2 linked regions of the Granulimonas faecalis genome follow. The protein of the gene in region 1 interacts with the protein of each later gene in a pairwise test. Links are inferred from orthologs where the notes say so. Each region holds a gene or a part of one and is shown in the gene's direction. Other genes may lie near its edges.

Region 1 (13,488 bases):
CGCTTTGTTAGGGTTAAGGGGCGTGCCGCGCGTCGCGGGGCGCTTCGGACAGAAGGGTCTTCATGGGGGATTTCTGCGACCGGTCGCTGTCCCTGGACGAGCGCATGGAGTGCGCCATGCGCCAGACAGCGCCGGGCACGGCCTTGCGCCGCGCCCTTGACATGATCATCGCCGGCCGGCTCGGCGCCCTCATCTGCGTGGGCGACGTCGACGCCGTCCTGGCCGCCGGCGACGACGGCTTCCCGCTCAACATCTCGTTCACGGCCAACCGCCTGTTCGAGCTCTCCAAGATGGACGGGGCCATCGTCATCGACAAGGACCTCACCCAGATCAAGCGGGCGAACTTCCACCTCAACCCCGACCCGTCGCTCCCCACCTCCGAGACCGGCATGCGCCACCGCACGGCCGCGCGCATGAGCATCCTCACCAACGCCATGGTCATCTCGGTCTCCGAGCGCCGCCAGGTGGTCAACGTCTACCTCGACGGCCGCTCCTTCCAGATCAAGACCGTCCAGGAGATCATGGACATGGTCAACCAGCTGCTGGTGACCCTCCAGTCCACGCGCCAGGCGCTGGACCGCAACCTGCTGCGCCTCACCACGCTCGAGCTCGACAACTACGTCACCCTGGCCGACATCTCCAAGATCTTCTCGTACTTCGAGGTGCTCATGACGGCCGCCGACGAGCTCGACGACCTCATCGACCAGCTCGGCAGCGAGGGCCGCACCATCGCCATGCAGCGCGAGCAGCTCGTGGGCGACATGGACGACGAGTACACCCTCATGATCCGCGACTACGCCCGCGACTCCTCCGAGGAGACCGCCCGGGAGGTGCGCCGCCAGTTCCACGAGCTCGACGCCGCGCAGCTCCACTCGTTCAAGCGCGTGGGCGCCATGCTCGGCTACGAGGGCCTCGGCGAGGACTCCATCATGGCGCCCCTGGGCCTGCGCACCCTGTCGCGCATCTCCGTGGTGCGCGAGGGCATGGCCGACAAGATCGTGGACGAGTACGGCAGCCTCCAGGAGCTCATGGACGACATCGAGGACAACCCGAGCCGCCTCGACGACATCGGCGTCAAGAACCCCGGCATCCTGGCCGACAGCCTCTACCGCATGTGGGGCAGGAAGGAATGAGCCGCTGCCGTTGCCAGGCCGAGGCGCGGCCCGCCGCCGTCGCCGCGCCCGACCCGGGCGCGGACCTCACCGTGGTGGTGGTCGCCGCCGGCTCCGGGGAGCGGTTCGGCCACCCGGGCGGCAAGGCCCTCGTCGAGGTCGCCGGCCGCCCGCTCGTCGCGTGGTCGCTCCTCGCCGCCGACGCCGCCCCCTCCGTGGCCGCGCTCGTGCTCGTCTGCCGCCCCGCCGACCTCGCCGCTATGGAGGCCCTCGTGGCCGGCCTGCCCCTGGCGCTCCCCGTCGCGGTGGTCCCCGGCGGCGACGACCGCCAGGCGAGCTGCGCCGCGGGTCTCGACGCCGTCTCGTCCGAGGTCCCCCTCGTGGCCTTCCACGACGGCGCCCGGCCCCTCGTGCGCCCCCATACCTTCGAGGCCGTGGCCGCCCGCCTGCGGGCCGACGCCTCGCTGGGCGGCGCCGTGGCCGGCTGCCCCTGCACCGACACCGTCAAGGTGGTCCGGGACGGCACCGTGTCCGCCACGCCCGACCGCGGCAACCTCTGGGTCGTGCAGACGCCCCAGGCGTTCCCCATCGAGGTCATCCGCGCCGCCCACCGGCGCGCCCGCTCCGTGGGCACCGACGACGCCTCCCTCGTGGAGGCCATGGGGCTCCCCGTGGCCGTGGTGGACGCCCAGCGCAACAACCTCAAGCTCACCTACCCGGAGGACCTGGCCGTCGTCGAGGCCGCCCTCCTGGCCGCCGAGCGGGAAGGGGAGTGACATGGCCCTCTCCATCGGCCACGGCTACGACGTGCACGCCTTCTGCGAGGGGCGCCCCCTCGTGCTGGGCGGCGTCGTCGTGCCCTGCGACCGAGGCCTCGCGGGCCACTCGGACGCCGACGTCGTGACCCACGCCCTCATGGACGCCGTCTGCGGCGCCTGCCGCCTGGGCGACATCGGCCGTCTCTTCCCCGACGACGACCCCGCCTACGCCGGCGCGGACTCCCTCGTCCTGCTGTCCCGCGTCATGGGGTTCGCGCGGGAGGCTGGGTACGAACTCCTCGACTGCGACTGTACCGTCGCCGCCCAGGCCCCCCGCCTCGCCCCGCACCGCGACGCCATGCGCTCCGCCATGGCCCGCGCCATGGGATGCGACGTCTCCCGCGTGGGACTCAAGGCCACCACGACCGAGCGCCTCGGCTTCGTGGGCCGCGAGGAGGGCATCGAGGCCTGGGCGGTCTGCCTCATGGAGCGCCCCTAGGCGCCCCGCCGACCTCCCGAACCGCCCCGTCGATGGGACACCCATGTTCGATTCCATACGCGAGGACGTCCGCGCCTTCCGGGAGCACGACCCGGCGGCCACGTCCACCATCTCCATCCTCGTCAACTCGCCCGGCATGCGCGCCGTGTGGGCCTACCGGCGTCAGCACTGGCTCTGGACCCACGGCCACCGCTTCCTGGCCCGCACCCTCTCCACGTGGAGCCGCCACCGGTTCGGGGTCGAGATACACCCCGGCGCCACCATCGGCCGCCGCTTCCTCATCGACCACGGCAGCGGCATCGTGGTGGGGGAGACCACGATCGTCGGCGACGACTGCATGATCTACCAGGGCGTCACCCTGGGGGGCACCGGCAAGCAGACCGGCAAGCGCCACCCCACCCTGGGCGACAACGTCACCGTGGGCGTGGGGGCCGCCGTGCTCGGCGACATCACCCTGGGCGACGGCTCCAAGGTGGGCGGCGGCGCCGTGGTGGTGAAGGACGTCCCGGCCGGCTGCACCGTGGTGGGCGTCCCCGGGCACGTGACCACGCGCTGCGGCGTGCGGGTGCGCACGCAGCCGGCCCACACGGACCGCCGGCGCCAGTACCTGCCCGACCCCATGGAGCAGACCGTCGAGATCCTGACGGCGCGCATCTCCCAGCTCGAGGAGCAGGTGGCCGCCCTCACCGCCCAGGCGGCCCCCTCCCAAGATGTACGATTCCAACCTGACGGCGGCGAAGCCGCCCAGGCACCCAGCGGCACTGAGGAGTGACCATGCTCGTCTACAACACCCAGACCCACCGCAAGGAGGAGCTCGTCCCCGTGGAGCCCGGGCACATCTCCATGTACGTGTGCGGCCCCACGGTCTACGACCAGATCCACATCGGCAACGGCAGGACGTTCCTCGCGTTCGACGTCATCCGCCGTTACCTCGTCTACAAGGGCTACCAGGTGCGCTTCGCGCAGAACCTGACCGACGTCGACGACAAGATCATCCAGCGCGCGAACGAGGAGGGCGTCACCGCCGCCGAGCTCGCCCGCACCTACTCCGACGCCTTCATCGAGCAGATGGGGCGCCTCAACGTGCTGGCCCCCGACATCCGGCCCCGCGCCACCCAGGAGATCGACGCCATGGTCTCCATGATCTCGGGCCTCATCGACCAGGGCAACGCCTACGCCGTGCCCTCGGGCGACGTGTACTTCTCCGTGCGCAGCTGCGAGACCTACGGCCGCGTCTCGGGCCGCAACGTCGACGAGCTGCTCGTGGGCGCCCGCATCGAGGAGAACTCCGACAAGCGCGACCCCCTCGACTTCGCCCTCTGGAAGGCGGCCAAACCCGGCGAGCCCAGCTGGGAGTCGCCGTGGGGCGAGGGGCGCCCCGGTTGGCACACCGAGTGCGCCGCCATGGTCCACCGCTACCTCGGCACACCCATCGACATCCACGGCGGCGGCTCCGACCTCGTGTTCCCGCACCACGAGAACGAGAGCGCCCAGGCCTGCTGCCGCTGGCACGAGCCGCTGGCCAACCTGTGGATGCACACGGGCATGCTCCGCGTCGACGGCGAGAAGATGAGCAAGTCGCTCGGCAACTTCCACACGCTCAAGGAGGTCCTCGACCGCTACCCGGCCGACGCCGTGCGCCTCCTCATGCTCCAGACCCACTACCGCTCGTCGCTCGACTTCTCGTTCGAGCGCCTCGACGGCTGCGTGGGCGCGCTGGAGCGCCTGCGCACCACGGCGAGGAACCTGCGCTGGGCGGCCGAGAACTCCGACGGCTCCAGCTGCGGCGGCGACGCCGCCCAGGCCCTGTCCGACGCCATCGACGCCGCCCGCGACGGCTTCACCTCGGCCATGGACGACGACTTCAACACGTCCTCGGCCCTCGCCGCCGTCTTCTCCCTCGCCAACCAGGCCAACGCCTACCTCGACGCCGCCGGGGCGGGGGCGTGCACCTCCACGCTGCTGCGCGCCTCCGACACCCTCGTGGAGCTCCTCGAGGTGCTCGGCCTGGAGAGCGTCCGGCCTCAGGCCGACCCGCTGCCCGCCGGGCTCGTGGACGTGGCCCGCGACCTCGTGGGCTTCGACGGCGACGACGTCGACGGCGCCGTGGCGGCCCTCGTGGACGCCCGCGCCGCGGCCCGCGCCGCGAAGGACTGGGCGCGCGCCGACGCCATCCGCGATGCCGTCTCGGACCTCGGCCTCGTGGTGGAGGACACCCAGGCCGGCACCCGCATCACCCGTCAGGAAGGGGGGCGCTGACCATGGCGTCCAAGAACCAGGGCCCCAGGGGCCAGCAGGGCAACGGGCAGCAGGGGAGGCGCGGCCGGGGCCGTGGCCAGGCCCCCCGCGCCTGGAGCAGCGAGGACGGCCGCCAGTGGAGGGGCCGCGACGGCCGCAAGGCGGGCCTCGCCGGCAAGGCGGGCCCTCAGGCGCCCAAGGCCCCCAAGGGGGACCGCCGCAGGGGTGCCCAGGGCAAGGGGAGCCCGCAGGCCGCCCGCCGGCAGCCGCGTGCCGAGGAGCGCGTGCTCGTGGAGGGCCGCCGCGCCGTCGACGAGGCCCTTGCCGCCGGCGTGCCCGTGAGGCGCGCCCACATCGCCCTCAACAAGGGCAGCCAGGACCCCAAGCTCGCCCGGCTCGCCGCCACCTTCGAGGCCGACGGCGTGGAGGTGGACATCTGCTCCAAGGCCCGCCTCGACGCCATGTCGAGTCACGGCGCCCATCAGGGCGTGGTCGTGGAGCTCGATGACTTCCCCTACGCCGACCTCGAGGACGTCGTGGCGGCCGCCGGCGACGGCGACGCGCTCGTGCTCGTGCTCGACCATGTGACCGACGAGGGCAACTTCGGCGCCATCGTGCGCTCCGCCGAGGTCGCGGGCGCCGCCGGCGTCGTGATCCCCAAGGCCCGCGCCGCCTCCGTGGGCGTGGGGGCCTACAAGACGTCGGCCGGGGCCGTGCTCCACGTGCCGATCGCGCGCGTCTCCAACCTCGCCACGGCGGTGGACCGCCTCAAGGAGGCCGGGTTCTGGGCCGGCGCGGCCACCGAGCACGCCGAGCAGGACGTCTGGGACGCGCCGCTCGGCGGTCGCTTCTGCCTGGTCATGGGCAACGAGCAGACCGGCGTGAGCCGCCTGCTCCTCGACCGCTGCGACTTCTCGTGCCGCCTGCCCCAGCGCGGCCGCGTGGAGTCGCTCAACGTGGCCCAGGCCGCCACGGTCATGGCCTACGAGTGGATGCGGCGCCTCCGGGAGGCCGGCCGCGAGGGGGGCGTCGACCGTGGTTAAGGGGGCCCCTCGGGCCCTCCTCGTGGTGGACGGCTACAACGTGCTCTTCGCCGACCCCCGCTACCAGGACCTCTTCGACGAGCCCGACGGCTCCGTGCCCGAGCGCCTCGGCACCGACCCGTTCGGCCGCGCCCGCGAGGCGCTCCTGGCCGACGTCGCCGCCTACGCCCAGCACGAGTACGAGGCCGTCATCGTCTACGACGGCGCCAACAATCGCGGGGAGCACCGCCCCGAGACGAGGCGCGGCGGCGTGCGGGAGGTCTTCTCCCGCAGGGGCGTCTCGGCGGACACCGTCATCGAGGGGCTTGTGACCGAGGCGCGCGACTCCGGCCGCCGGGTCACGGTGGTCACCTCCGACGGCACGATCCAGGCCACGGTGGAGGGGCCGGGCGTCACCCGCGTGTCGAGCCGTATGCTCGTGCACGAGGTGGCGGCCATGAACCGGTCCATCGAGCGGGAGCGCGAGGAGCGCACGTGGTCCCGCATGAGCCTGGAGGACCGCCTGGACCCCGAGACGGCGGCCAAGCTCAACGCACTGCTCGGGCGCCGGGTCTAAGCGCTATCATCGTCCCTGCGCTGATGTAGCTCCAACGGCAGAGCACCCGACTTGTAATCGGACGGTTGTCGGTTCGAATCCGACCATCAGCTCCACCCACCGACGAAGGCGGCCCGCGGGCCGCCTTTTTTCTCGGTACGATTTGGGTGCGTGGGTGGCGCCTCCGATCGGAAACCCCCGTAATGGCGGTCGTATAGGGTTGTCTAGCTGGGGTTGTGCAGAAACGATGGTATGGATACACCCGGGTCCGGGGTATACGTTGACACGGATTTGCCCCGGGCGTAGTATCACTAGCGCGTTGTGGGTCCAGCACCTGGCAGCGCGGCTTGAAAACGGATGGGGATGTGGCACAGCGGCAACTGCGGCGGACTGTAAATCCGCTCCCTATGGGTTCCTTGGTTCGAGTCCAAGCATCCCCACCATGCCCGTGTAGCTCAGTCGGTAGAGCACTTCGTTGGTAACGAAGAGGTCACCGGTTCAAATCCGGTCGCGGGCTCCATTTCAAGCATGGCGGTGTAGCTCAGTTGGTCAGAGCACGCGGTTCATACCCGCGGCGTCACTGGTTCGAATCCAGTCACCGCTACCAGGTTATCTTGCGGTCCCTCCGGGGGCCGCTAGACATATTTAGCACGTAGGCATCAATGGCTGCGAAGCGGGAAGTCCTGTTTCCAGAAGGAGGATGGCACATGGCCAAGGAGAAGTTCGAGCGTACTAAGCCGCATGTCAATATCGGCACCATCGGCCACGTCGACCACGGCAAGACCACGCTGACCGCCGCGATCACCAAGGTTCTCTCCGAGACCCCTGGCTGCCGCGCCAACTTCACCGCGTTCGAGGACATCGACAAGGCCCCCGAGGAGCGCGAGCGTGGCATCACCATCTCCGTCGCCCACGTGGAGTACGAGACCGAGAACCGTCACTACGCCCACGTCGACTGCCCCGGCCACGCCGACTACATCAAGAACATGATCTCGGGTGCCGCCCAGATGGATGGCGCCATCCTGGTCATCGCCGCCACCGACGGCCCCATGGCCCAGACCCGCGAGCACATCCTGCTCGCCCGTCAGGTCGGCGTGCCCTACATCGTCGTGTTCCTGAACAAGTGCGACATGGTGGACGATGAGGAGCTCATCGACCTCGTCGAGATGGAGACCCGCGACCTCCTGTCCGAGTACGACTTCCCGGGCGACGACCTCCCCATCATCCGCGGCTCCGCCCTCGGCGCCCTCGAGGGCGACGAGAAGTGGGTCGAGCAGATCCGCGCCCTCATGACCGAGGTGGACAACTACATCCCCACCCCCGCCCGTGACAACGAGAAGCCGTTCCTGATGGCCGTCGAGGACGTCATGACCATCTCCGGCCGCGGCACCGTCGCCACCGGCCGTGTCGAGCGCGGCCAGCTCCGCCTCAACGACCCGGTCGAGATCGTGGGCATCAAGCCCACCTCCAACTCCGTGGCCACCGGCATCGAGATGTTCCGCAAGTCCATGGACTTCTGCGAGGCCGGCGACAACGTGGGCATCCTGCTCCGCGGCGTCAAGCGCGAGGAGATCGAGCGCGGCCAGGTCCTCTGCAAGCCCGGCTCGGTGACCCCGCACAAGAAGTTCACCGCCGAGGTCTACGTCCTGACCAAGGAGGAGGGCGGCCGTCACACCCCGTTCTTCAACGGCTACCGTCCGCAGTTCTACTTCCGCACCACCGACGTCACCGGTAACATCTCCCTCCCCGAGGGTGTCGAGATGGCCATGCCTGGCGACCACGTCACCATCACCGGTGAGCTCATCTACCCGATCGCCATGGAGGAGGGCCTCCGCTTCGCCATCCGCGAGGGCGGCCACACCGTGGGCGACGGCCGTGTTGCCACCATCATCGAGTAACTCGCTTCCTCGATCGTGAAAGCCCGGCACCTCGAGTGCCGGGCTTTTTTGTTGCCGACCGTTCCCACCTCTGCCGTGCCCATCCCGTGAACGTAGGATTTGGTGGGCCATCTCTGTTGACGGCTTACCGGCGGGGTGGTAGCGTAATCACTCGCGCATGGCTGTGACGTAAGAGCGGCCATGTCCGGTACTTGGGAAGGAATCCATTCATGCGTACTCTCGTCACCCTTGCGTGCACCGATTGCAAGCGTCGCAATTACACCACCTACAAGAACAAGAGCACCCATCCTGAGCGCATGGAGCTCAAAAAGTACTGCCGGTGGTGCCGTCACCACACGCTGCACAAAGAGACGCGCTAGAATAGAGTCTCACACAGCCCAGTAGCTCCAATGGTAGAGCGGCGGTCTCCAAAACCGTTTGTTGTGGGTTCGAGTCCTACCTGGGCTGCCAGCCAATTCACCGGCCCTCCCTATAGGGACGGGCCGGTTTTTAATGTCTAGTCGAGAAGTCCGAGCTTTGTGGAGGACATGAGCCCCATGGCCAAGAAGGACCGCAACAAACGAGCCGCCCGCAAGGCACGTCAGGCCGAGCGTCAGCGCAACGAGGCCCAGGCCCAGATCATGGCCGAGAAGGCCCCCGAGAAGGCCCCGGCCAAGTCCGAGGGCTCCAAGGCCCCCGCCAAGGCCGCCAAGTCCGGCAAGCCCGGTCTCATCAAGCGTGCCACCTCCTACTTCGGAGAGGTCCGCTCCGAGATGCGGCGCGTCGTCTGGCCCTCCCGCGAGGACCTCAAGAACTACACCGTCGCCGTCGTCGCCATCCTCGTTGTCTTCGGTGTGGCCATCTGGCTCATCGACTCCGGTGTCGTGGCCGCGCTCATCGGTTACTCCGGACTGAGGGGATAGGCCATGGCCAAGCGTTGGTATGTGATCCACACCTACTCGGGCTACGAGAACAAGGTCAAGACCGACCTCGAGCGCCGCATCGAGTCCTACGGGCTCCAGCGCCAGGTCGTCGACATCCAGATCCCCACCGAGGAGGTCACGGAGCTCAAGGAGGACGGCAAGCGCCAGACCAAGGAGAACAAGGTCTTCCCCGGCTACGTCCTCGTGCGCATGGAGGTGGACGACAACACGTGGTCCGTCGTCCGCAACACCCCCGGCGTCACCGGCTTCGTGGGCATCGACGGCAAGCCGAGCCCGCTCTCCCGTGACGAGTTCAAGAAGATGATGGGCAACGCCACCCCCAAGGGCGACACCGCCCCGCGCCGCACCGTCACCGACTTCGAGCCCGGTCAGGCCATCCGTGTCACCTCCGGCCCCCTCGAGGACTTCGACGGGACCATCTCTGAGGTCAACCCCGAGTCCGGCAAGATCAAGGTCACGCTGCTCATCTTCGGCCGCGAGACCCCCGTCGAGCTCTCCGTGGACCAGGTGGTCCTCATCCACTAACCGGCTACACGGCACCGCCCTCGTTTTGGTGAGAAACGCTTCTGTGGGCGGCGCGTGTCATAGCGATCGTCACAGCGCAAAGAAAGGCTTATCACCATGGCCCCCAAGAAGAAGGTCGTCAACTTCATCAAGCTGCAGATCCCTGCCGGCGCCGCCAACCCCGCGCCCCCGGTCGGCCCCGCCCTCGGTGCCGCCCAGGTCAACATCATGCAGTTCTGCCAGGCGTTCAACGCCGCCACGAAGGACCAGGCCGGCGACATCATCCCGGTCGAGATCTCGGTCTACGAGGACCGCTCCTTCGACTTCGTCTGCAAGACCCCGCCCGCGGCCAAGCTGATCCTCAAGGAGCTCGGCATCAAGAGCGGCTCCGCCGTGCCCCAGCGCGACAAGGTCGGCCAGCTCACCGACGAGCAGCTCACCAAGATCGCCGAGATCAAGATGCCGGACCTCAACGCCAACGATATCGAGCATGCCAAGCGCATCGTCGCCGGCACCGCCCGCTCCATGGGCGTCACCATAGCCGAGTAGCACCGGCACAACCGTAGTCCCGGGGAGACAGGCTCCCCTCACGGCCCCGCGAGGGGTCCGATGTGGGAGGGCGCGGCGCGCCCGTTGACCACAGGAAGGCACCACCATGCCCAAGCACGGCAAGAAGTACCGCGACGCAGAGGCCAAGGTCGAGAACCGCCTCTACACTCCCAAGGCCGCCATGGAGACGGTGAAGGACATCCACTTCGCCAACTTCGACGAGACCGTCGAGGCCTCCGTGCGCCTGGGCGTCGACACCCGCAAGGCCGACCAGAACGTCCGCGGCTCCATCTCCCTTCCCCACGGCACCGGCAAGTCCGTGCGTGTGGCCGTCTTCGCCGAGGGCGAGAAGGCCCGCGAGGCCGAGGAGGCCGGCGCCGACGTCGTGGGCGGCGACGAGCTCGTGGCCGCCATCCAGGCCGGCAACATCGACTTCGATGCCGCCATCGCCACCCCGCCGATGATGGCCAAGGTCGGCCGCATCGGCAAGATCCTCGGCCCCCGCGGCCTCATGCCCAACCCCAAGCTGGGCACCGTGACCATGGACGTCGCCAAGATGGTCCAGGAGCTCAAGGCCGGCCGCGTCGAGTACCGCGCCGACCGCTACGGCATCGTGCACGTCCCCATGGGCCGCGTGTCCTTCTCCGTGGAGAACCTCGTGGAGAACTACAGTGCGCTCATCAACGAGCTGCTCCGCGTGAAGCCGTCCTCCGCCAAGGGCAAGTACGTCAAGTCCGTGGCGTTCTCCTCCTCCATGGGCCCGGGCGTCAAGGTCGACCCCACCATGGTGCGCAACCTGCTCGACGACTAGCGCACCAGCACAGACGATCGCAGGAAGGGACGTGCCGCTCCGGCGCGTCCCTTTTTCGTGGAGCGGGGGAGGGGGACGTCGAGGGCCCTTGACTCCCCCGCGCAAGGGGCCATACTGGTTCCTGCACGTATCACAGCATGTCCGCTGCCAGAGACAGCCGGTGTCGCCAAGGCGACCCAAGGGGACGCGAGTCCCGCCTGCCGAGGTGGTCTTCGAAACCGATGGTTCGAGGTCCCGTCTGGCTGGCGCCACACGGGACCTCTTCTTTTGCGAGGCTTCCCCTCAGCCGCACGGCATGCCCGGGAAATCCCTCAAGGAGGTGTAACCATGCCATCCAAGAAGAACGAAGCCATGCTCAAGGAGGTCAACGAGTCCCTCGACTCCTCCAAGGGCCTGTTCGTCATCGACTACCGCGGTCTTTCGGTCAAGGAGAGCCAGGAGCTTCGTCGCAAGCTCCGCGACGCCGACGCCGAGATGAAGGTGTACAAGAACAACATCGTCAAGATCGCCCTCGCCGAGCACGACATGCCCAACATCGACGACATCCTCGTGGGCACCACTGCCTGCGTGTTCTACGCCGTCGACCCCGTGGAGGCCGCCAAGGCCATCAAGGACACTTCCAAGGAGCTCAACAAGGTCGAGTTCCTCGGCGGTATCTCCGACGGTCAGGCCATCGACGCCGCCCAGGCGCTCGCCATCGCCGACCTCCCCAGCCGCGAGGAGCTGCTCGCCCGTCTGGCCGCGGCCGTGTCCGCGCCCCTCACCGGGTTCGTGCGCGTCCTCAACGGGCCCGTCCAGGGTCTCGCCACCGCGCTCACCCAGATCGCCGAGCAGAAGGAGGGCCAGGCCGCTGCCTAGGCGCTCCCGCATCACCGTCGTTTTTAAGTCCGGGGCCAGCGCGCCCCGCCTATGAAGAAGGAGAACAGCCATGGCTGTCACCAAGGATGAGATCATCGAGGCCATCAAGGCCATGCCCGCCCTCGAGCTCTCCGAGCTCGTCAAGGAGCTCGAGGACACCTTCGGCGTGTCCGCCGCCGCCCCCGTCATGATGGGCGCCATGCCTGCCGCCGGTGGCGCCGCCGAGCCCGCCGAGGAGAAGACCGAGTTCGACGTCGTGCTCGAGGGCTTCGGCGACAACAAGATCGCCGTCATCAAGGAGGTCCGCGGCCTCACCAAGCTCGGCCTGAAGGAGGCCAAGGAGCTCGTCGAGGGTGCCCCCAAGCCCATCCTCGAGGGTGTCAAGAAGGACGAGGCCGAGGCCGCCAAGGAGCAGCTCGAGAAGGCCGGCGCCGCCGTCTCCATCAAGTAACTCCGGTTCCCACCGAACCTTCGAGGGGCCCCGCTCATGGGAGCGGGGCCCCTTTTCTTGTGCGACGGGGCCTTGCGGCCGACGAGCGGTCGAAGGGCCCCGTCCCATCACAGACCCTCCACATCCGCCGCGGTGAGGGGAGGGGCATCCCTGCAGGACGTCGGGGTAAAACGGGATAGTTTATCCAAGCCCCCGACAATGTCAATACTTTTCATTGACGGGCCCGTCGTTCTTGGCTAGATTACTACCTTGCGACAATTGCCGCTGTATGCCGTTATAAGGAGGAAATGCCCGGTGCGTACCGCAAACTCTTCCGTCACCTCCACCGACGTCACGGGCCGCGTGAGCTTCAGCAAGATCGCCCCTGCGATGGAGCTGCCCAACCTCATCACCATTCAAAAGGAGTCGTTCGAGCGGTTCATGGGGGAGGGCCTTGCGAACGCCTTCGCCGAGAGCTCTCCCATCGAGAACAACGCCGGCACCATGGAGATCACCTTCGGTGACCACGAGTTCGGCGATCCCGCCCACACCGTGGCCGAGTGCCGGGCCAAGGACGTCACCTACCAGGCCCCGCTCCTGGTAGAGGTCCGCTTCACCAACAAGGAGACGGGCGAGATCAAGGAGCAGCTCGTGTTCATGGGCGACTTCCCGCTCATGACCGACCGCGGCACCTTCATCATCAACGGCACCGAGCGCATCGTCGTCTCGCAGCTCGTGCGCTCCCCGGGCGTCTACTTCTCCAAGGAGCTCGACAGCAACGTCGAGGTCTTCAAGGTGCAGTTCATCCCGGCCCGCGGCGCGTGGCTCGAGTTCGAGGTCGACAAGCGCGGCAAGCTCGTGGTGTCCATCGACCGCAAGCGCCGTCAGAACGCCACGGTCATGCTCCGCGCCCTCGGCATCGCCGAGTCCGACGACGAGATCGTCGAGCTCCTGGGCGACTCCGACATCGTGCGCGACACCCTGGCCTCCGACACCGCCCGCACCCGCGACGAGGCCCTCATCGAGATCTACAAGCGCCAGCGCCCCGGCGAGCCCCCCACCGTGGACGCCGCCCGCTCGCTGGTGGACGGCCTCTACCTCAACCCGCAGCGCTACGACCTCGCCCGCGTGGGCCGCTACAAGATCGACAAGAAGCTCGGCATCGACGTGCCGGCCGACGAGACCATCCTCACGGCCGAGGACATCGTGGCGGCCCTCCGCTACCTCCTCGCCCTCCGCGACGGCGACACCACCAAGAAGGTCGACGACATCGACCACTTCGGCAACCGCCGCGTCCGCACCGTGGGCGAGCTCGTGCAGAACCAGTTCC
Region 2 (15,501 bases), 1.0 Mb from region 1 along the record:
CGGATCCACGGTCATGCTACCTTTTGTGAACGATATGCAACCGGATGCATTTTCAGCCGTGCTTCACACCGTGGCCGACGACGTGGCCGCGTCCGTGGGGTCCATCCTCGCCGGTCGGCTCGCCCCCGCCCCCGTGGACGCCCGCGCCTGCGCCTTCTGTCCCGCGCCGGGCTGTCCCAGGCGCCGCTCCCCGGAGGGCGCGCCCGTGGACGACGCTGCCCTCTCCCCGGAGTTTCAGGTCTCTGCAGCCGCAACGTTCCTCTCGCAGCCCGGCGACACGGCCCGGGGGCTCGCCCCGCTCCTCGTGGGCCCCCTCTTCTCCCTCTCCGCCGGCGATCTCCTGCTCTTGGCCACGGGCTGCGACCCGCAGACCGGGCGCCTCTCGCACCGGCGCCTCGACCGCGGCGTGCTGGCTGGCGAGGCCGGTCTCGCGGCGCCCCCGTCGTCCCGGCTCGCCCACGCCCTCGCCGTGCTGGGGGGCGCCGTCTCGGCTGCGGCGACGATGCCCCTCGATGCGGCGGTCCGTACCCTCGTCGAGGGGAGCGGATGGCCGGGGCGCCTGGCCGCGTCTCACGCCCCTGGGGACGCTGCCACCCTCGCCCGCCTGACGGCCGCGCTCTCCCGCCTCTCGTGCTCCGAGGTGCGCGCCCGGCGGGCCCTCTGAGGTCTTTCGGCCGGTGGGCGCCGACAAGTTGCCGTTCACCTATATTCACCCATATTTTGGATTGCATTCAGAAATGACTTGCAGCGGGAAGGTCCCACCCGCTAACATATCGACTAAGCACGTTGTATAAGCCGGTGTGAAATGCCCGCCGTGGCTGCGGGGCAGGACGTGTCGGTCGGGGAGGACAGGGGGTACCCATGGAGAGGGAGAGCGTCGAGCTGCAGGAGGAGCAGGAGCATGCCGCCCGCCTGATCATCGAGGGCACACGGCTTCTCACCACGAGAATACCCGCCCTTTTCGAGACGGAGGCCTCCGACATCACGTTCCGTCAGTGGGAGGCCCTCAAGGTCGTCCTCGCCGCGCGGTCGCCCGAGATATCGCTCTCGGACATCACCTCGTACATGGGGTACTCGCGCCAGAACGTGAAGAAGCTCGTGTCGGGCCTCGAGCGTGCGGGCTACGTGACCCTCCAGCCGTCCCACATCGACAACCGGGCCCTCCGCGTGGAGGCCACCCGCAAGGCCCGTTGCGAGGCGCCCCGCTACGCCGAGGCCGAGAGCCGCATGATCTGCTCGCTGCTCGACGGCGTGCAGGAGAGCGACCTCTCGGTGAGCGCCCGCACCATGGCCGCGATGATCCGCAACGTGGCCTACGACTGAGCGCCCGTCGCGTTCCCACCGCCGGAACCGGCCTTCCCGGGCCCGCCGTCCTCCCTTCCCCCGGGGGCGGCGGGCCTTTCCCGTTCCGCCCCACCGTCGGCCGGGGCGCCGCCCCTGGGGAGCCCCACCTTGGGGGCCACGTAGCCGTGGCTGAGGATCCGCAGGCACTCGGCCACCACCATGCGGTCGCAGGCAGCCGGGTCGTCTGCGCAGTCGGCACCGTGGTCACGGTAGGTGGCGGGGTCGTCCACGAGGTAGTAGTGGCGCATGAGGCGCATGGACTCGTGGGGGTGGGGCTTGCCGGGTCGGGGTGAGCGGCCCACGAACGCCATGGTGCGCTCCAGACCGTCGAACCCGCCCTCCAGGGCGCGCCAGCCGTTGGCCCTGAGGAAGGCGCACCACCGCGCGTGCTCCAGGTCGCCCATGGCGCAGAGGAGCGGGTGCTCGGAGCGCAGGCGCGCGTCGCCGGCGGCCAGGGCCCTGCGGCGGGCCGCCCGTTCCTCGGCACCGGTGCCGGCGGGCCCCGGGCGCACGCCGGCCAGCGCGGCCACGGCGCAGGCGTCGCCGGCGGCCAGGCGCTCCAGCACAGGGGCCACACCCAGCTTGGCGAGCCAGCGGCCCTGGAGCTCGCCCGACACGTCGCGCTGCGCCCCGTCGCCCAGTCCCAGGCACCACAGGCGGTAGAACGTGAACCGCGTGGCCGCGCGGTTGGAGAGCTTCCTCACCTCGTAGGCGTTGTAGTCCTCCATGGCCCGGCCGCGGCCCACCTCGGTGGGCCTCCCCGCCGCGGCCGCCTGGGCGCCGTCGTAGGCGGCCTGCAGGTTGACCGAGGCGTCCTCCCAGGGGGCGGCCAGGATGGAGTCGTAGGAGAAGACGTCCTCGGTGGAGCCGAACGGCACCAGGCCGAACCGCTCCTCGCCGCCGGAGATGTTGCGCACGGACTCCAGGACCTCCTCGCTGCGCACGAGCACTGAGACCAGAGGGTTGCACTGGGGTGGCGTAGCCTCGTCGAGCGTGCCGGCGAGCACGCGCTCGGAGAGGGTGCGGTGCAGCCTCAGGGACACGTCGAGGTCGACCTCGTCGTCTCCGAGGCACGTCACGGTGTAGACGCGGCTCTCCCTGCCGATGGAGACGGTGCAGGTGCCGGCCCCGTCGGGCCCCCAGCAGAGAGCCTCCACCTCCTTGCCGGCGAGCAGCGGAGAGAGGTCCTCGGTGCGGGCGTCCGCCTGCACGAGGCACACGGTGGGCAGCGCCTTCCCCTCCGCCCCGTCCTCGGCCAGCGGCTCGGCGAGGTCGGCCAGGCACGACGGCTCGCCCTCGGGCACGCGTTCGGCCATGAGGCCGGGCCACATGGCGGCGAGCTCGCCCAGGCGCTTCCCCGCCTCCAGGTCCACGCCCACGATGCGGAGCTCCACTCCGGGCAGGCGGCCGAACCAGAAGGCGGCGCGCACCGCCTCGGCGCCGAACGACCCCACGCCGAGCACCAGTACGACGAGGCGCTGCCGGGGCACGAGCCCCGCCGAGACGTCCACGGGGTCGAGGACCTCCGTGAGCGGGTGGCTCACGAGGGAGTCCCACACCACCTGGCGCTCCTCGGAGAGCAGGCGCACCTCCACGAGGTCGCGCACCCGCACCATGAGCGGGGAGAGGCCCTCCACGATGCGACGGCGCCGCTCCTCCTTGGAGCCGTGGCCGCGGTTGCGCCTGAAGAGGCGCGCCAGGACCTCCTCGTCGGGGCGGCGGTGGGGGAGGGAGTCGAAGATGAGGTCGTCGTCGGGGTTGCCGTGGACGCACCACACGTGGATGTTGCCGGCGTAGCGGCGCGTGCGGTCGGTGAGGGAGGGCCGCGCGCCCACGCGGTCGACGTCCCAGGCCCGCGCGCCCATCTCCCACGAGACCATCTGGCTCGTGAGGGTGTCGCACAGGGCGATGGTGGCGCGCACGTTGTCGTCGGTGTCGTCGGATACCACGAGGTAGTAGACGTTGCAGCGGGTCTGGGTCCAGCGCGCCAGGTGGCCGGGCACGCTCTCGAGCCCCAGGGGCGTGAACACCACCGTGGCGCAGCCGTAGGCCTCCTCACGCACCTGTTGGGCCATGCCGTTGCCGTCGGCGACGGCGGCGCTCGACAGGTCGCAGAACACCAGGAGCGGCATGGAGCGGCTTCGCCTGCCGCCCTTCTGCACGTGGTCGAGCAGGTCCTTGGCCAGGGTGACGGTGTTGTCGTTGAGGTCGTAGAACACGTAGATGTCGCGCCCCAGGACCGACTTCTTGGCGCTCTCCACATAGAGGAGCAGGCCCGTGAAGCCGTTGGCGAAGAAGTCCACGGCCGTGAGGGCCAGCATGACCGGCGCCGCCACGGTGTAGAAGCAGAGCACCTGGTAGTAGAGCAGGGAGAGCAACCCGTCGCCCATCACCTGGTGGATGACCGGCGTCCACTCCTCCAGCTCGCCCGCCACGCCGGTGATGTTGACGGTGAAGTAGAACGTGGCCGGCACCGCCTGGGCGAGCCCGGGCCAGAGGTCGCCGTGGGACCCGGGCAGGTGGATGGCGATGGGCAGCAGGAGGAAGAACGCCCCCACGAGGATGAGGGCGAACTTGCCGCCCATGGTCCCCAGCCACTTGAAGCGGCTCTTGAGCCTGGCGGAGCCGATGGATGCGGCGATGAGGACGATGGAGAGCACGCCCACGGCGAAGCAGAAGGCGGCCAGGGGGTCGGTGTGGGAGAGGTTGACGAAGCGCTCCTCGGCCACGGTGGACGAGTGGATGACCGACCCCGCCCCGGTCTTGTCGATGAGATGGGTCGTGTCCATGGCGGTTTCCTCCTCGTCTCCTGCCAGGAAGGGGAATATGCCCCGAGTCGGTCCCCGTTTTCTTGGCGTGGGGCGTTTCCAGAACCTTCTCCGCCAGCCCCCGTGTCGGGTAGTATCAAGGACCCGCCAACGCGGCACGACCGTCCCTACGACCCTACGGAGTCATGCCATGGCATTCGTGCACCTGCACAACCACACCGACTTCTCCATGCTCGACGGCGCCACGCGCGTCGAGGACATGGTCGCCCGGGCCGTCGAGCTCGGCATGCCCGCCGTGGCCATCACCGACCACGGCAACATGTGCGGCGTCCCGGCCCTCGCCCGGGCCACCGACGCCGTCAACCACGCGGAGCCCGACTACGACCAGTGGTTCCACGACAAGGACAACCTCGAGAAGGGCCGCCCCGTGGAGGAGCCCGACGCGTCCGACGAGCGCCGCCACGCCCAGTGGGAGGCCGACATGGCCTGCCACGAGGCCGGTCGCCCCCTGGACGAGGTCAAGCCCAAGCCCCGCGTGAAGCCCATCTTCGGCTGCGAGGTCTACTTCACGCCGGACTCCGAGCTCCGGCGCGACCGCAAGCCCGAGTACTACCACATGATCCTCCTGGCCAAGAACGAGACCGGCTACGTCAACCTCATGAAGATCGTGTCGGACGCCGCCACCCGGGGCTTCTACTACAAGCCCCGCGTCACGCTCGAGATGCTCCAGGAGCACTCCGAGGGCGTCATCTGCACCTCCGCCTGCGTGGCCGGCATCATCCCGCGCAACATCATGACCGGCAACCCCGGCGAGGCCCTGCGCTGGGCCAAGACCTTCAAGGAGACCTTCGCCCCCGGCGACTTCTACCTCGAGGTCCAGGAGCACGGGCTCGACTTCGAGGACCGCTTCCCCGGCTGGACCGACCGCCGCCTCACCGAGACGCTCCTGGAGATGGCCGCGGCCATCGGCGTCAAGGTGGTGGCCACCAACGACTTCCACTACCTCACCCGTACCGACGCCGCCATGCAGGACGTGGTGAGCTGCATCGGCATGGGCAAGACCCTCGACGACACCAACCGCATGCAGATGACGCAGAACCCGCCGGGGTCGGGTCAGGGCGAGTTTTACATGAAGAGCGAGGAGGAGATGCGCGCGCTCTTCGACTGGTGCCCCGAGGTCTGCGACAACACCCTCGAGATCGCCGACAAGTGCGACTTCGAGCTCGACTGGACCCACATGTACCTGCCCAAGTTCCCCGGCCTCGCCGAGGGGGAGACCTCCGAGGAGCGGTTCCGCAAGGAGTGCGAGGAGGGCCTTGCCAAGCGCTACGGCGACGACTGGCGCGAGCGCGAGATCGGCGGCGAGTCCATCCTCGAGCGCTTCGAGTACGAGTACAAGGTCATCTGCGAGAAGGGCTTCGCCGACTACTTCCTCATCGTGCAGGAGTACGTGCAGTGGGCCAAGGACCACGGCATCGGCGTGGGGCCGGGCCGCGGCAGCGCCGCCGGCGCCATCGTGGCCTACGCCATGAACATCACCACGTTCGACCCCCTGGAGAACGGCCTCATGTTCGAGCGCTTCCTCTCGCCGGAGCGCTCCGAGATGCCCGATATCGACATGGACTTCGACGACGAGCGGCGTCTGGAGGTCGTGCAGCACGTGCGCGAGCTCTACGGCCCCGAGCGCGTGTGCCACGTCATCACCTTCTCCACCATCAAGGCCAAGCAGGCCATCAACGACGCCAACCGCGTGCTGGGCAAGCCCGTCTACATGGGGCAGAAGCTCTCCAAGATGGTGTCGGGCGACCCCAAGGCCAAGCTCAAGATGGTGCTCGACAAGACCCCGGGCAAGGAGGACCTCTACAGCCCGGACTTCGCCGACGCCTACGGCCACGACCCGGAGTCCAAGGACATCATCGACACGGCCCTCTCCATCGAGGGCCTCACCCGAGGCGAGGGCGTCCACGCCTGCGCCGTGCTCATCGCCCCCACGCCGGTGAACGACCACGTGCCCACCAAGCTCGACACCAAGGGCGGGTTCGAGATCACCCAGTACGAGGGCCACGACGTGGCCGACATGGGCCTGCTCAAGATGGACTTCCTGGGCCTGCGCACCCTCACGGTCATCTCCAAGGCCCTCGCCAACATCCGCGCCAACCACGGTACCGCCGCCGACGCCGAGGCCGCCCCCGAGGCCGTGCGCGCCACCCTCAAGGAGGGGTCCACCGGCGTGGACATCGACGTCGACAAGATTCCCTTCGACGACCCGGCCATCTTCGACCTCATGGGCCGCGGCCACACCGCGGGCGTCTTCCAGGTGGAGTCCGGCGGCATGACCGCCACCATCAAGTCCATGCAGCCCAAGGAGTACCGCCAGGTGGTGGCCCTCATCGCCCTCTACCGCCCGGGCCCCCTGGGCGCCGGCATGGTGGACTCCTACATCAACCGCATGAACGGCCGCGAGCCCGTGGCCTTCTACGACGAGCGCCTGTCCGACATCCTGGACGAGACCTACGGCACCATGGTCTACCAGGAGCAGGTCATGAAGATCTCGGTCAAGATGAGCGGCTTCTCGGCCGGCGAGTCCGACAGCCGCATCCGCAAGCCCGTGGCCAAGAAGAAGATCAAGCTGCTTACGAGCACCGTCTTCCACTGGGACGACGGCGCCGATGAGACCACCTACGACCACTGGGTCAACGGCGCGGTCAAGAACGGCTACAAGCGCGAGGTGGCCCAGAAGATCTGGGACGACGTCCTCGAGTTCGCCTCCTACGCCTTCAACAAGAGCCACTCGGCCGGCTACGCCATCCTCGTCATGCAGACCGCCTGGCTCAAGGCCTACTACCCCCGCGAGTATATGGCGGCCGTGCTCACCAGCTACACCGGCAAGACCGAGAAGATCGTGCACTACATCGGCGCCTGCCGCCAGGAGGGCATCGACGTGCTGCCCCCCGATGTCAACGAGAGCGGCATCGAGTTCACCGCCGTGCCCGAGGGCATCCGCATCGGCCTCGCCGGCATCCGCGGCGTGGGCGAGGGGGCGGCCGAGCTCATCCTCAAGGAGCGCGCCGCGGGCGGCCCCTTCGCCACCATCCACGAGTTCTGCGATCGCGTGGACACCACGCAGGTGAACCGCCGCGTCATCGAGGCCCTCATCAAGGCCGGGGCCTTCGACTCCACGGGCTACACCCGCAAGCAGCTGGCCCACTTCGTCGACAAGGCCAACCCCGAGAACATCCTCGACGCCGCCGTGAAGCGCCAGAAGGACCGCGCCGCCGGTCAGGTCTCGTTCTTCGACATGTTCGCCGACGTCGCCGACTCCGGCTTCGCCTCCGACGTCCCCGAACCCGACGGTGAGGAGTGGGACCGCACGCTCAAGCTCTCCCAGGAGAAGGAGGTGCTGGGCATCTACGTGTCCGACCACCCCCTGCGTCCCTATGAGTACGCCCTCACCAAGGCCCGGAGCTACTCCATCGGCGAGGTGCTCAACGGCTACGAGCACACGGCCGACGACGGCGTCACCGAGATGCGCGCCGTTGACGACGAGCGCACCATCTGGCTCGCCGGCATGGCCTCGACGGTGCAGAAGCGCACCACCAAGAAGGGCGACCCCATGGCCATCGTCACCCTGGAGGACATGGAGAACAAGATCGACGTCGTGGTCTTTCCCAAGACCTACTCCAAGTGCGCGTCGCTCCTGTTCCCCGACGAGGACGGCGACATCTTCCTGCGCATCGAGGGCCGCGTGGACCGCTCCGACCGCGGCGACCAGTTCATGGCCCAGTCGGTGGAGCCGCTGCTGCTCGACGACGAGGCCAACCGCCCCAAGACCCTCGAGGTGCTCATGCCCGCGGAAGGGGTCACCAAGGAGTTCCTCTCGGCGCTCTCCCGCTCGGCGTCACGCCACGGCGGCCTCGACTCCCTGGAGCTCTACGTGGACGGTGGCGCGGGGCTCATGCGCCTCTCCATGCCCGTGACCGTGGACGCCCAGTCCGTGGTGCTCTACGCCGAGGTGGCGGCCCTCGTGGACGCCCAGGGCAAGGTGCAGGTGGCCTAGGCGCCGGCCCGCCGCGCCGCGGCTGAATCAGGGACCCCCATATGGGGAACCCACAAGAAGGAGTGCCGGCGGCCCCGCGCTGAGTGGGGCCGTCTTTTTTCACTGCTGCGACGGGAGCGGGGGACAGCGACATGGCCAAGGGCGGGATCGTTCCGGAGCGCGTGGGGATCGTGGGGCTCGTGGGGATCTCGGTCTCGGCCATGGTGGGGGGCGGGATCTACTCCCTGCCCGGCGCCGTGGCCGCCCATGCCTCGGCCGGGGCCACCCTCGTGGCGTGGCTGCTCACCGGTCTGGGCATGTGGTTCGTGGTGGGGACCTTCCGCATCCTCGCCCAGGTGCGTCCCGAGCTCACCAACGGCGTGTACGCCTACGCAGAACGGGGTTTCGGCAGGCTTGTCGGCTTTTTGGTGATGCTGGGCTACTGGTGCACGTCCTGCTGCGCCATGGCCACCTACGGGGTGCTGCTCATGGCAACCCTCTCGCCGTTGGTGCCCGCCTTCGGGGCCGGCAACACCGTGCCCGCCCTCCTGGGCGCCTCAGTGGTGGTGTGGTCGGTCTTCGCCCTCGCACGGCGCGGCGTGGAGCAGGCGTCGGTGCTCAACATCGTGGGCACCGTGGCCAAGTTCGTGCCCGTGGCGGTCTTCGTGGCGGTGTGCGCCGCCCATTTCGACCCCGCTGTCTTCTCCGGAGGCTTCTTCGGCTCGGCCCCGGCCGCCCCCGGTGGCACGGCCGACGGCCTCGCGGGCCAGGTGGCCGACGTGATGATGGTTACCCTGTGGGTGTTCATCGGCATCGAGGGGGCCGTGGTGGTCTCCGGCGACGCCACGAGCCAGAAGGCGGTGGGCAGGGCGGTCACCCTAGCCCTGGCCGTGGCCCTGGTCTTCTACGTCCTCGTGTCCACGGTGCCCTTCGGCGTCTTCTCCCAGGACGACATCGCCGCCATGGCCTCGCCCTCCACGGCCCAGATTCTCCTGGCGTTGGCGGGCGACTGGGGGAGGGTCCTCGTCTCGGTGGGCATCGTGGTGTCGATCCTGTCGTCGTGGCTCGTGTGGATGTGCATGCAGGGCCAGATGCCCACGTCGGCGGCGGCCGACGGCATCTTTCCGGCCCGCTTCACCTCCCGCAACCGCTTCGGCGCCCCGGGGCGCTCCCTTCTGGCCTGCGCCGCCCTCACCCAGCTCTTCCTGGTCCTCGCCTGCCTGCTGGGCTCTGAGGCGTGGGACACCATGGTCTCCATCACCTCGGTGATGACGGTGCCGGCCTACTTCTGCTGCTGCCTGTTCCTGGTCAAGGAGGCCGTGGTGGGGAGCGACTGGCAGGCCCCGGGGGTGCCGAGGCCCCGGGCCTTCCTCGTCGGCGCCGCCGGCTGCCTGTTCGGCGTGGTGCTGCTCGTCGCCGCGGGGGTGGAGAACCTCATGCTCGCAAGCATCGTCTTCGCCCTGGGCCTCCCGCTCTTCCTCGTGGGGCTGCGCCAGTCGGGGCGGGGCGTCCCGCTCAAGGCGTGGGAACGGGCGGCCATGGTGGCCATCGTGGCCGTGGCCGCGGCGTCGGTTCTGGGTTTCGCGTTGCAGGTCCTTGCTTGAGTCTTTGGGGGCACGGACAGAAAAGAAGGGCCTACCTCATTTTTTAGCTACGGGCACGCTTTCTCCACAACCGCTGTCCCTACAATGTATTTAATTTGACCGTCCGCAACTTTCAGGCCCGTGGCATACCGGGCCGAGGGGTTCGATTAAAAATAAGTATCTAAAATATATTAAATATAAGGTATGCATATATCGATGTTACGAGGGCATACCCGTGGTTTTTGAAAACAAAAAGGGGTACTACCCCCCTCTGAAAAGGTTCCGGCAACCAAGGGGGTCCCATGGGCGGTCTCACGGACAGGCAGCAGGCCATGATCGACGGGGCGTCGAGGGTCGACGTGGCGGGATGGCACCACGTGAAGGTGGCGGGTACGCCCTACGAGTGCGGGTTCCAGGAGGGCTACCTCCTGGCCGACGAGTACGCCGACGCCCTCCGTGTGTACGACTACATGACGCTGCAGACCTACGGCATGAGCTACCAGTGGTTCTGCGAGCAGGCCGTGCGCCTGCACAAGGATAAGATCCCCGAGCGCCTCATGGACGAGCTCCGCGGCATGGCCGACGGCCTCACGGCGGCCGGCGTCCCCTCCACGGTGGACGACCTCATTGGTTGGAACGCCTACTACGAGGTCACCGGGTACTGGTGGCCCCTCAACGCCGCCAAGGTGGTGGGGGCCATGCCCGAGAACATCATGACCCACAAAGCCTCTCACTGCTCGGCCATCGTGGCCACGGGCGGCGCCACCGCCGACGGTCGCCCCGTCATCGCCCACGAGTCGTTCGACGAGTTCTGGGCGGGCCAGTACTTCAACGTCTGCCTCGACGTCACGCCCGACGAGGGGCGCCGCTTCGTCATGCAGACCGTGCCGTGCTATGTGGACTCCATGACCGACTACTACGTCAACGATGCCGGCCTGGCCGTCACCGAGACCACCCTGGCCGGCTTCTCCGGCTACGACGAGGGCGGCATGCCCGAGTACGTGCGCGCCCGCAACGCCGTGCAGTTCGCCGACTCCATCGACGACTTCGTGCGCCTGATCGACGAGGGCAACAACGGCGGCTACGCCAACGCGTGGCTTGTCGCCGACACCAAGACCGGCGAGGTGGCCCGCTACGAGCAGGGCCTCAAGTTCCAGTCCCTCGACCGCACCCACGACGGCTGCTTCTTCGGCTGCAACGCGGTGTTCGACCCGCGCATCCGCAACCTCGAGTGCAAGGACAACGGCTTCAACGACCCGCGCCAGCAGACTGGCGCCCGGCGCCAACGCTGGATGGAGCTCATCGAGCGCCACTCCGGCTCCATCGACGTCGAGCTCGCCAAGAGGATGCTCGCCGACACCTACGACGTCTACACCGGCTACGACAACCCGTCGAGCCGCACCATCTGCAGCCACTACGACGTCGACCCGCAGTACTGGGCCGATGACCCGGCGGCCGTGTGGAACGTGCCTTTCTACCCGGCGGGATCGTGCGACGGCAAGGCGGCGGGCGCCGACGACATCGAGGCCATGCGCTTCTGGGGCCGCTACGGCCGCGCCGACGGCGTGGAGTTCGACGCCGACGAGTTCTTCGAGCATCACCCGCTCTGGCGCTGGCAGGAGGGCTACACCAAGAGCCGCCCCTCCCAGCCCTGGACCCTCTTCGAGTAGGGCCGGCACGGCGGTGCCCATAGAGACGTAAGGAAGACAGCGGCCGCCGGGGCGGCCACGACAGGAGACGAGGTAGACACCATGAAACTGAGCAAGGAATCCATCGCGAGGATGGCCGAGGCCTACAAGGGCGCCACGACCCAGCACGTCGCCGAGCGCGCGGTGACCAAGAACGGCATCCTCGCCGCGTCCGAGGACATCCAGGTGGCCAAGGGGCTCTCCAACCCGGCCTTCGCGTTCTCCATCGATGTGGACGACGAGGCTGTGGCCAACCAGAAACAGTCCGGCCGCTGCTGGATGTTCGCGTGCCTCAACTTCTGCCGCTTCCACGTGGAGAAGGAGCTTGACCTGCCCCGCGGCACCTTCGAGCTCTCCCAGGCCTACCTCGCCTTCTACAACAAGCTCGAGCGCTCCAACTGGTTCCTCGACCACATCGTGGCCACGGCCGACAAGGGTCTCGACGACCGCGAGGTCACGTGGCTCGTCAACGCCCCCATGCAGGACGGCGGCGACTGGGACATGGTCTGCGGCCTCATCGAGAAGTACGGCGTCGTGCCCCATGCCGCCATGGTCGAGACGGCCTGCACCAACGACACCGCCCAGATCAACACGGTCCTCTCGCACCTTTTGCGCCAGGACGCCCTCAAGCTCCGCTCCATGGTGAGGGAGGGCGCTGCAGACGCCGACGTCGAGGCCGCCGAGGAGGCCATGCTCACCGAGGTCTACCGCGTGCTGTGCGTGGCCTTCGGAGAGCCGCCCCAGAAGGTGGACTTCGAGTACACCGACTCCAAGAAGGAGTTCCACGGTGTCTACGGCCTCACGCCCCTCGAGTTCTACAGGCGCTACGTGGGCATCGACCTCGACGACTACGTGGGCGTCATCAACGTCCCCGGCGAGGGCAACCCCTACGGCCGCACCTACGCCATCGAGGACTCCGACCAGGTCCCCGAGCGCGAGAACCTCTACCTCAACGTCGACATGCCCACCCTCAAGGCCGCGGTCATCGACCAGCTCAAGGCCGGCGAGCCCGTGTGGTTCGGTTGCGACGTGCTTCAGCACTGCGACGAGCAGCTCGGCGTCATGAGCCCCGACCTCTACGACTTCGACGACCTCTTCGGCGTCGAGTTCTCCATGGACAAGGCCGAGCGCTTCGCCATGCACCAGAGCCTGCCCACCCACGCCATGATGATTGCCGGCGTGAACATCGTGGACGGCAAGCCCGACAAATGGAAGATCGAGAACTCCTGGGGCACCGAGGCCCACGGCAAGAAGGTGGGCCACAACGGCTACTACGTCTGCAGCGACGAGTGGTTCGACGAGTTCGTCTACGAGGTGGCCGTGAGGAGGTCGTTCCTCTCGCCCGAGCTGCAGAAGGCCCTCGAGGGCGAGCCGGTCGTGTGGCCCTTCTGGAACACCTTCAACCCGGTCACCAGCCTCTAGTTTTTGTCCTTAGGGGAGGGGCCGGGCCCCTCCCCCTTTCGATTTTTGAAAGGTCCTCCCATGTTTGGACATCACCACCTTGACAAGGTGAAGGGGCATGCCGACGCGGTGACCGCGGCCCCCAGGCCCGACAAGTCGGGCCAGTACATCTCGCTCATGGCCCTGGTCATGATGAATGTGACCATCATCGGCTCCGTGGCCAACGACGTGCAGCAGGCCTACTACGGCCTCTCCTCCATCACGCTCTTCGTCATCGGCGCCATCGTCTTCTTCCTGCCCACCGGCCTCGTGGCGGCCGAGCTTGCCAGCGGCTGGTCCCAGCGCGGCGGCATCTTCCGGTGGGTCGGCGAGGCCATGGGCCCCGGCCTGGCCTTCACGTGCCTTTTGGTCCTCTGGTTCCAGACCTCCATCAACTTCGGTTCCGGTGTCGCCACCGCCTCCACCACAATCGGCTTCTTCACGCCCGACTGGGACTGGGCCGTCGACTTCATGAACCACCCCCAGAACCAGCTCCTCATCATGGTGGCCTGGCTTGCCTACTACTGGATTCTTACGTGGGTCTCCACCAAGGGCGTCAAGGCCTTTGCGCGCATCACCAAGTACGGCGTCCTCATCGGCACGTTCATCCCGCTGGCCTTCATGATCGTCATGTGCGTGGTCTGGCTTGCCCAGGGCAACAAGCCCAATGTGACCGTGACCCCCGAGGCGTTCAACCCGTTCTCCGGAGGCTTCAAGCTGGCCACGCTCTCCCTGGCCGCCGGCGTGTTCTTCTCCTTTGCGGGCATCGACATGAACGCCGCCCACATCAAGCAGCTCAAGAGCCCCCAGAAGGAGTTCCCCGCCTCGATCTTCATCTGCATGATCTTGACGCTCGTCATCTTCATCGCCGGCACGTTGGTCATCGCCATCGTGACGCCTGAGAGCCAGATGAACCTCGTCTACGGCCTCAATCAGACCTATAAGATCTTAGGAGAGTGCTTCGGCGCCCCGTGGATCTACGTGGTGTTCGTGTGGGCGGGCCTCGGCGCCGGCATGGCGTCGCTCGTCACCAACATGGCCGGCCCCTCCTACATGCTCGGCCAGGCCGGCCGCTCCGGCTTTTTGCCCCGCCAGCTCCAGAGCAACAACAAGCACGGCATGCCGAGCCGCCTCATGTACCTGCAGATGGCCTTCATGACCGTCGTGGCCTTCCTGTGCTTCCTCATCCCCAACATCGAGGGCTTCGTGATCTTGATCACCCAGGCCATCACCATCCTCTACATGCTCTACTACGTGCTCATGTTCGTGTCGTTCCTCAAGCTCCGCCACGACCAGCCCAACCGTCCCCGCAGCTTCAAGGTGCCCGGCGGCAAGGTGGGCGCCTGGGTGGTGGCTTGCCTCGGCCTGGCCTCCTGCCTCTTCGGCATCGTGCTCGCCATCATCCCTCCCGCCCAGGTGGCCCAGGAGGTGGGCAGCCCCGTCACCTATGTGGTGGTGATCGCCGTGATCATCGCCGTGGTCCTCGGCATCTCCTTCCTGCTCTACCAGGTCTCCCGCAAGCACGACTGGGCCGACCCCGCCAACCAGTTCGCCCCGTTCACCTGGCAGGTCGAGGGCCTGAAGAAACCGGCCCCGGTTGCCTCCAACGTCCCCACCTCGCTGCTCTCCGAAGGCCAGAACCCCATGGGCCTGCCTATCAAGCGCCTGTGGGACCCCAACGAGAAGCTGCCTGAGGACGCCATCAAGCAGGCCGAGGCCACCGGCACGCTTCCGGCCGACGACCCCGCCGCCATCAACCACCCCGTGAAGCCCGCCATCGACGCGGCCGGCGGCGTGAGCCCCGCCATCCCCTTGAGCCAGCCGCCCCAGATCTCCCGCGCGGCCAAGATCGGCACGTCTGCCGATGCGGGCCTCAAGCACCCCTCGACCCCCTCGGCCGACGTGGCAGTGAGGCAGGCCCCCGACGTCCCCGCCGCGCCCGCGGCGATGGTGGCCGCCGAGAAGGTCCCGGCCGACCCCGCTGCCGACGCCCGGGCCGCCACCGCTGCGGAGCAGGCCGACGAGCGGGCCCTCGCCGACGCGGAGGCCGCCGTGGCCCGCGAGCAGGTGCGCATCCAGGCCGAGGAGAACCGCATCGCGGCCGACTCCGCCCTCGCCGGCGCCCAGCGCGCCGCCCGGGAGGCCTTGGCCGCGGAGCAGGAGGCCGCCAAGGACGCCGCTGTCGGGGACGCCGGTGCCGCCAAGCCCGTGCCCAAACACGCCGCCGCTGCAGGCGGGGGCGACGCACCTGCCCACGACGCTCCCGCGGCCAAGCACGCCGTCGCGGCAGACGAGGGCGACGCCCCCAAGGCGTAGCCCAACGCCCCCGTGGGTAGATAGGAAACACCTCGGCGCCGGTCGGACCAGTCCCGGCCGGCGCCTTTCCGGACCAGACAAGAAAGCAGGCTGAAATGGCCCAGAGCACCCAGGAGGAGAGAGCGTCCGCCACGACCGTCGCGGTCCCGGGCGAGCGTGGTCTCAGGTACCACTACGACCCCGAGACCCAGGGCGGCATGGCCCCTGTGACGCCGGAGAAGAAGATACCGGCGCCCAAGAAGCTGGGCATCAAGGACATGGTGTCCTACGGCATGATCATGATGGTGCCCATCGCGCCCTTCGCCCTCTACGCCTCCATCTTCCAG

What was found.
Region 2: the proteins of rplL (region 1) and dnaE interact in binary tests that used the Escherichia coli proteins (3 or more experiments, as listed by UniProt). The link is inferred for Granulimonas faecalis from one-to-one orthologs.

Annotation. Positions count from the first base shown.
Region 1 is NZ_BQKC01000001.1:509,009-522,496, forward strand. What follows is about bases 10,699-13,488. They hold rplL (50S ribosomal protein L7/L12), read left to right. Parts: upstream 10,699-11,798; coding sequence 11,799-12,179; downstream 12,180-13,488. Other genes in these bases: rplA (50S ribosomal protein L1), read left to right, coding at 10,699-10,870; rplJ (50S ribosomal protein L10), read left to right, coding at 11,198-11,728; rpoB (DNA-directed RNA polymerase subunit beta), read left to right, coding at 12,474-13,488. In the rest of the region: DNA integrity scanning diadenylate cyclase DisA, read left to right, coding at 63-1,133; ispD (2-C-methyl-D-erythritol 4-phosphate cytidylyltransferase), read left to right, coding at 1,130-1,888; ispF (2-C-methyl-D-erythritol 2,4-cyclodiphosphate synthase), read left to right, coding at 1,890-2,369; cysE (serine O-acetyltransferase), read left to right, coding at 2,413-3,141; cysS (cysteine--tRNA ligase), read left to right, coding at 3,144-4,628; 23S rRNA (guanosine(2251)-2'-O)-methyltransferase RlmB, read left to right, coding at 4,631-5,650; OR600_RS02270 (NYN domain-containing protein), read left to right, coding at 5,643-6,206; tuf (elongation factor Tu), read left to right, coding at 6,893-8,083; rpmG (50S ribosomal protein L33), read left to right, coding at 8,293-8,442; preprotein translocase subunit SecE, read left to right, coding at 8,620-8,985; transcription termination/antitermination protein NusG, read left to right, coding at 8,989-9,531; rplK (50S ribosomal protein L11), read left to right, coding at 9,628-10,059; more of rplA, read left to right, coding at 10,166-10,698. UniProt on the Escherichia coli protein: The binding site for several of the GTPase factors involved in protein synthesis (IF-2, EF-Tu, EF-G and RF3). Is thus essential for accurate translation.
Region 2 is NZ_BQKC01000001.1:1,555,756-1,571,256, reverse strand. Bases 3,968-8,369 are described here. They hold dnaE (DNA polymerase III subunit alpha), read left to right. Parts: upstream 3,968-4,302; coding sequence 4,303-8,169; downstream 8,170-8,369. Other genes in these bases: OR600_RS07110 (amino acid permease), read left to right, coding at 8,301-8,369; OR600_RS07120 (hypothetical protein), read right to left, coding at 3,968-4,133. In the rest of the region: OR600_RS07130 (PD-(D/E)XK nuclease family protein), read left to right, coding at 1-664; OR600_RS07125 (MarR family winged helix-turn-helix transcriptional regulator), read left to right, coding at 862-1,323; more of OR600_RS07120, read right to left, coding at 1,314-3,967; more of OR600_RS07110, read left to right, coding at 8,370-9,752; OR600_RS07105 (C45 family autoproteolytic acyltransferase/hydrolase), read left to right, coding at 10,034-11,401; OR600_RS07100 (C1 family peptidase), read left to right, coding at 11,483-12,841; OR600_RS07095 (APC family permease), read left to right, coding at 12,902-15,175; OR600_RS07090 (APC family permease), read left to right, coding at 15,271-15,501. UniProt on the Escherichia coli protein: DNA polymerase III is a complex, multichain enzyme responsible for most of the replicative synthesis in bacteria. This DNA polymerase also exhibits 3' to 5' exonuclease activity. The alpha chain is the DNA polymerase catalytic subunit.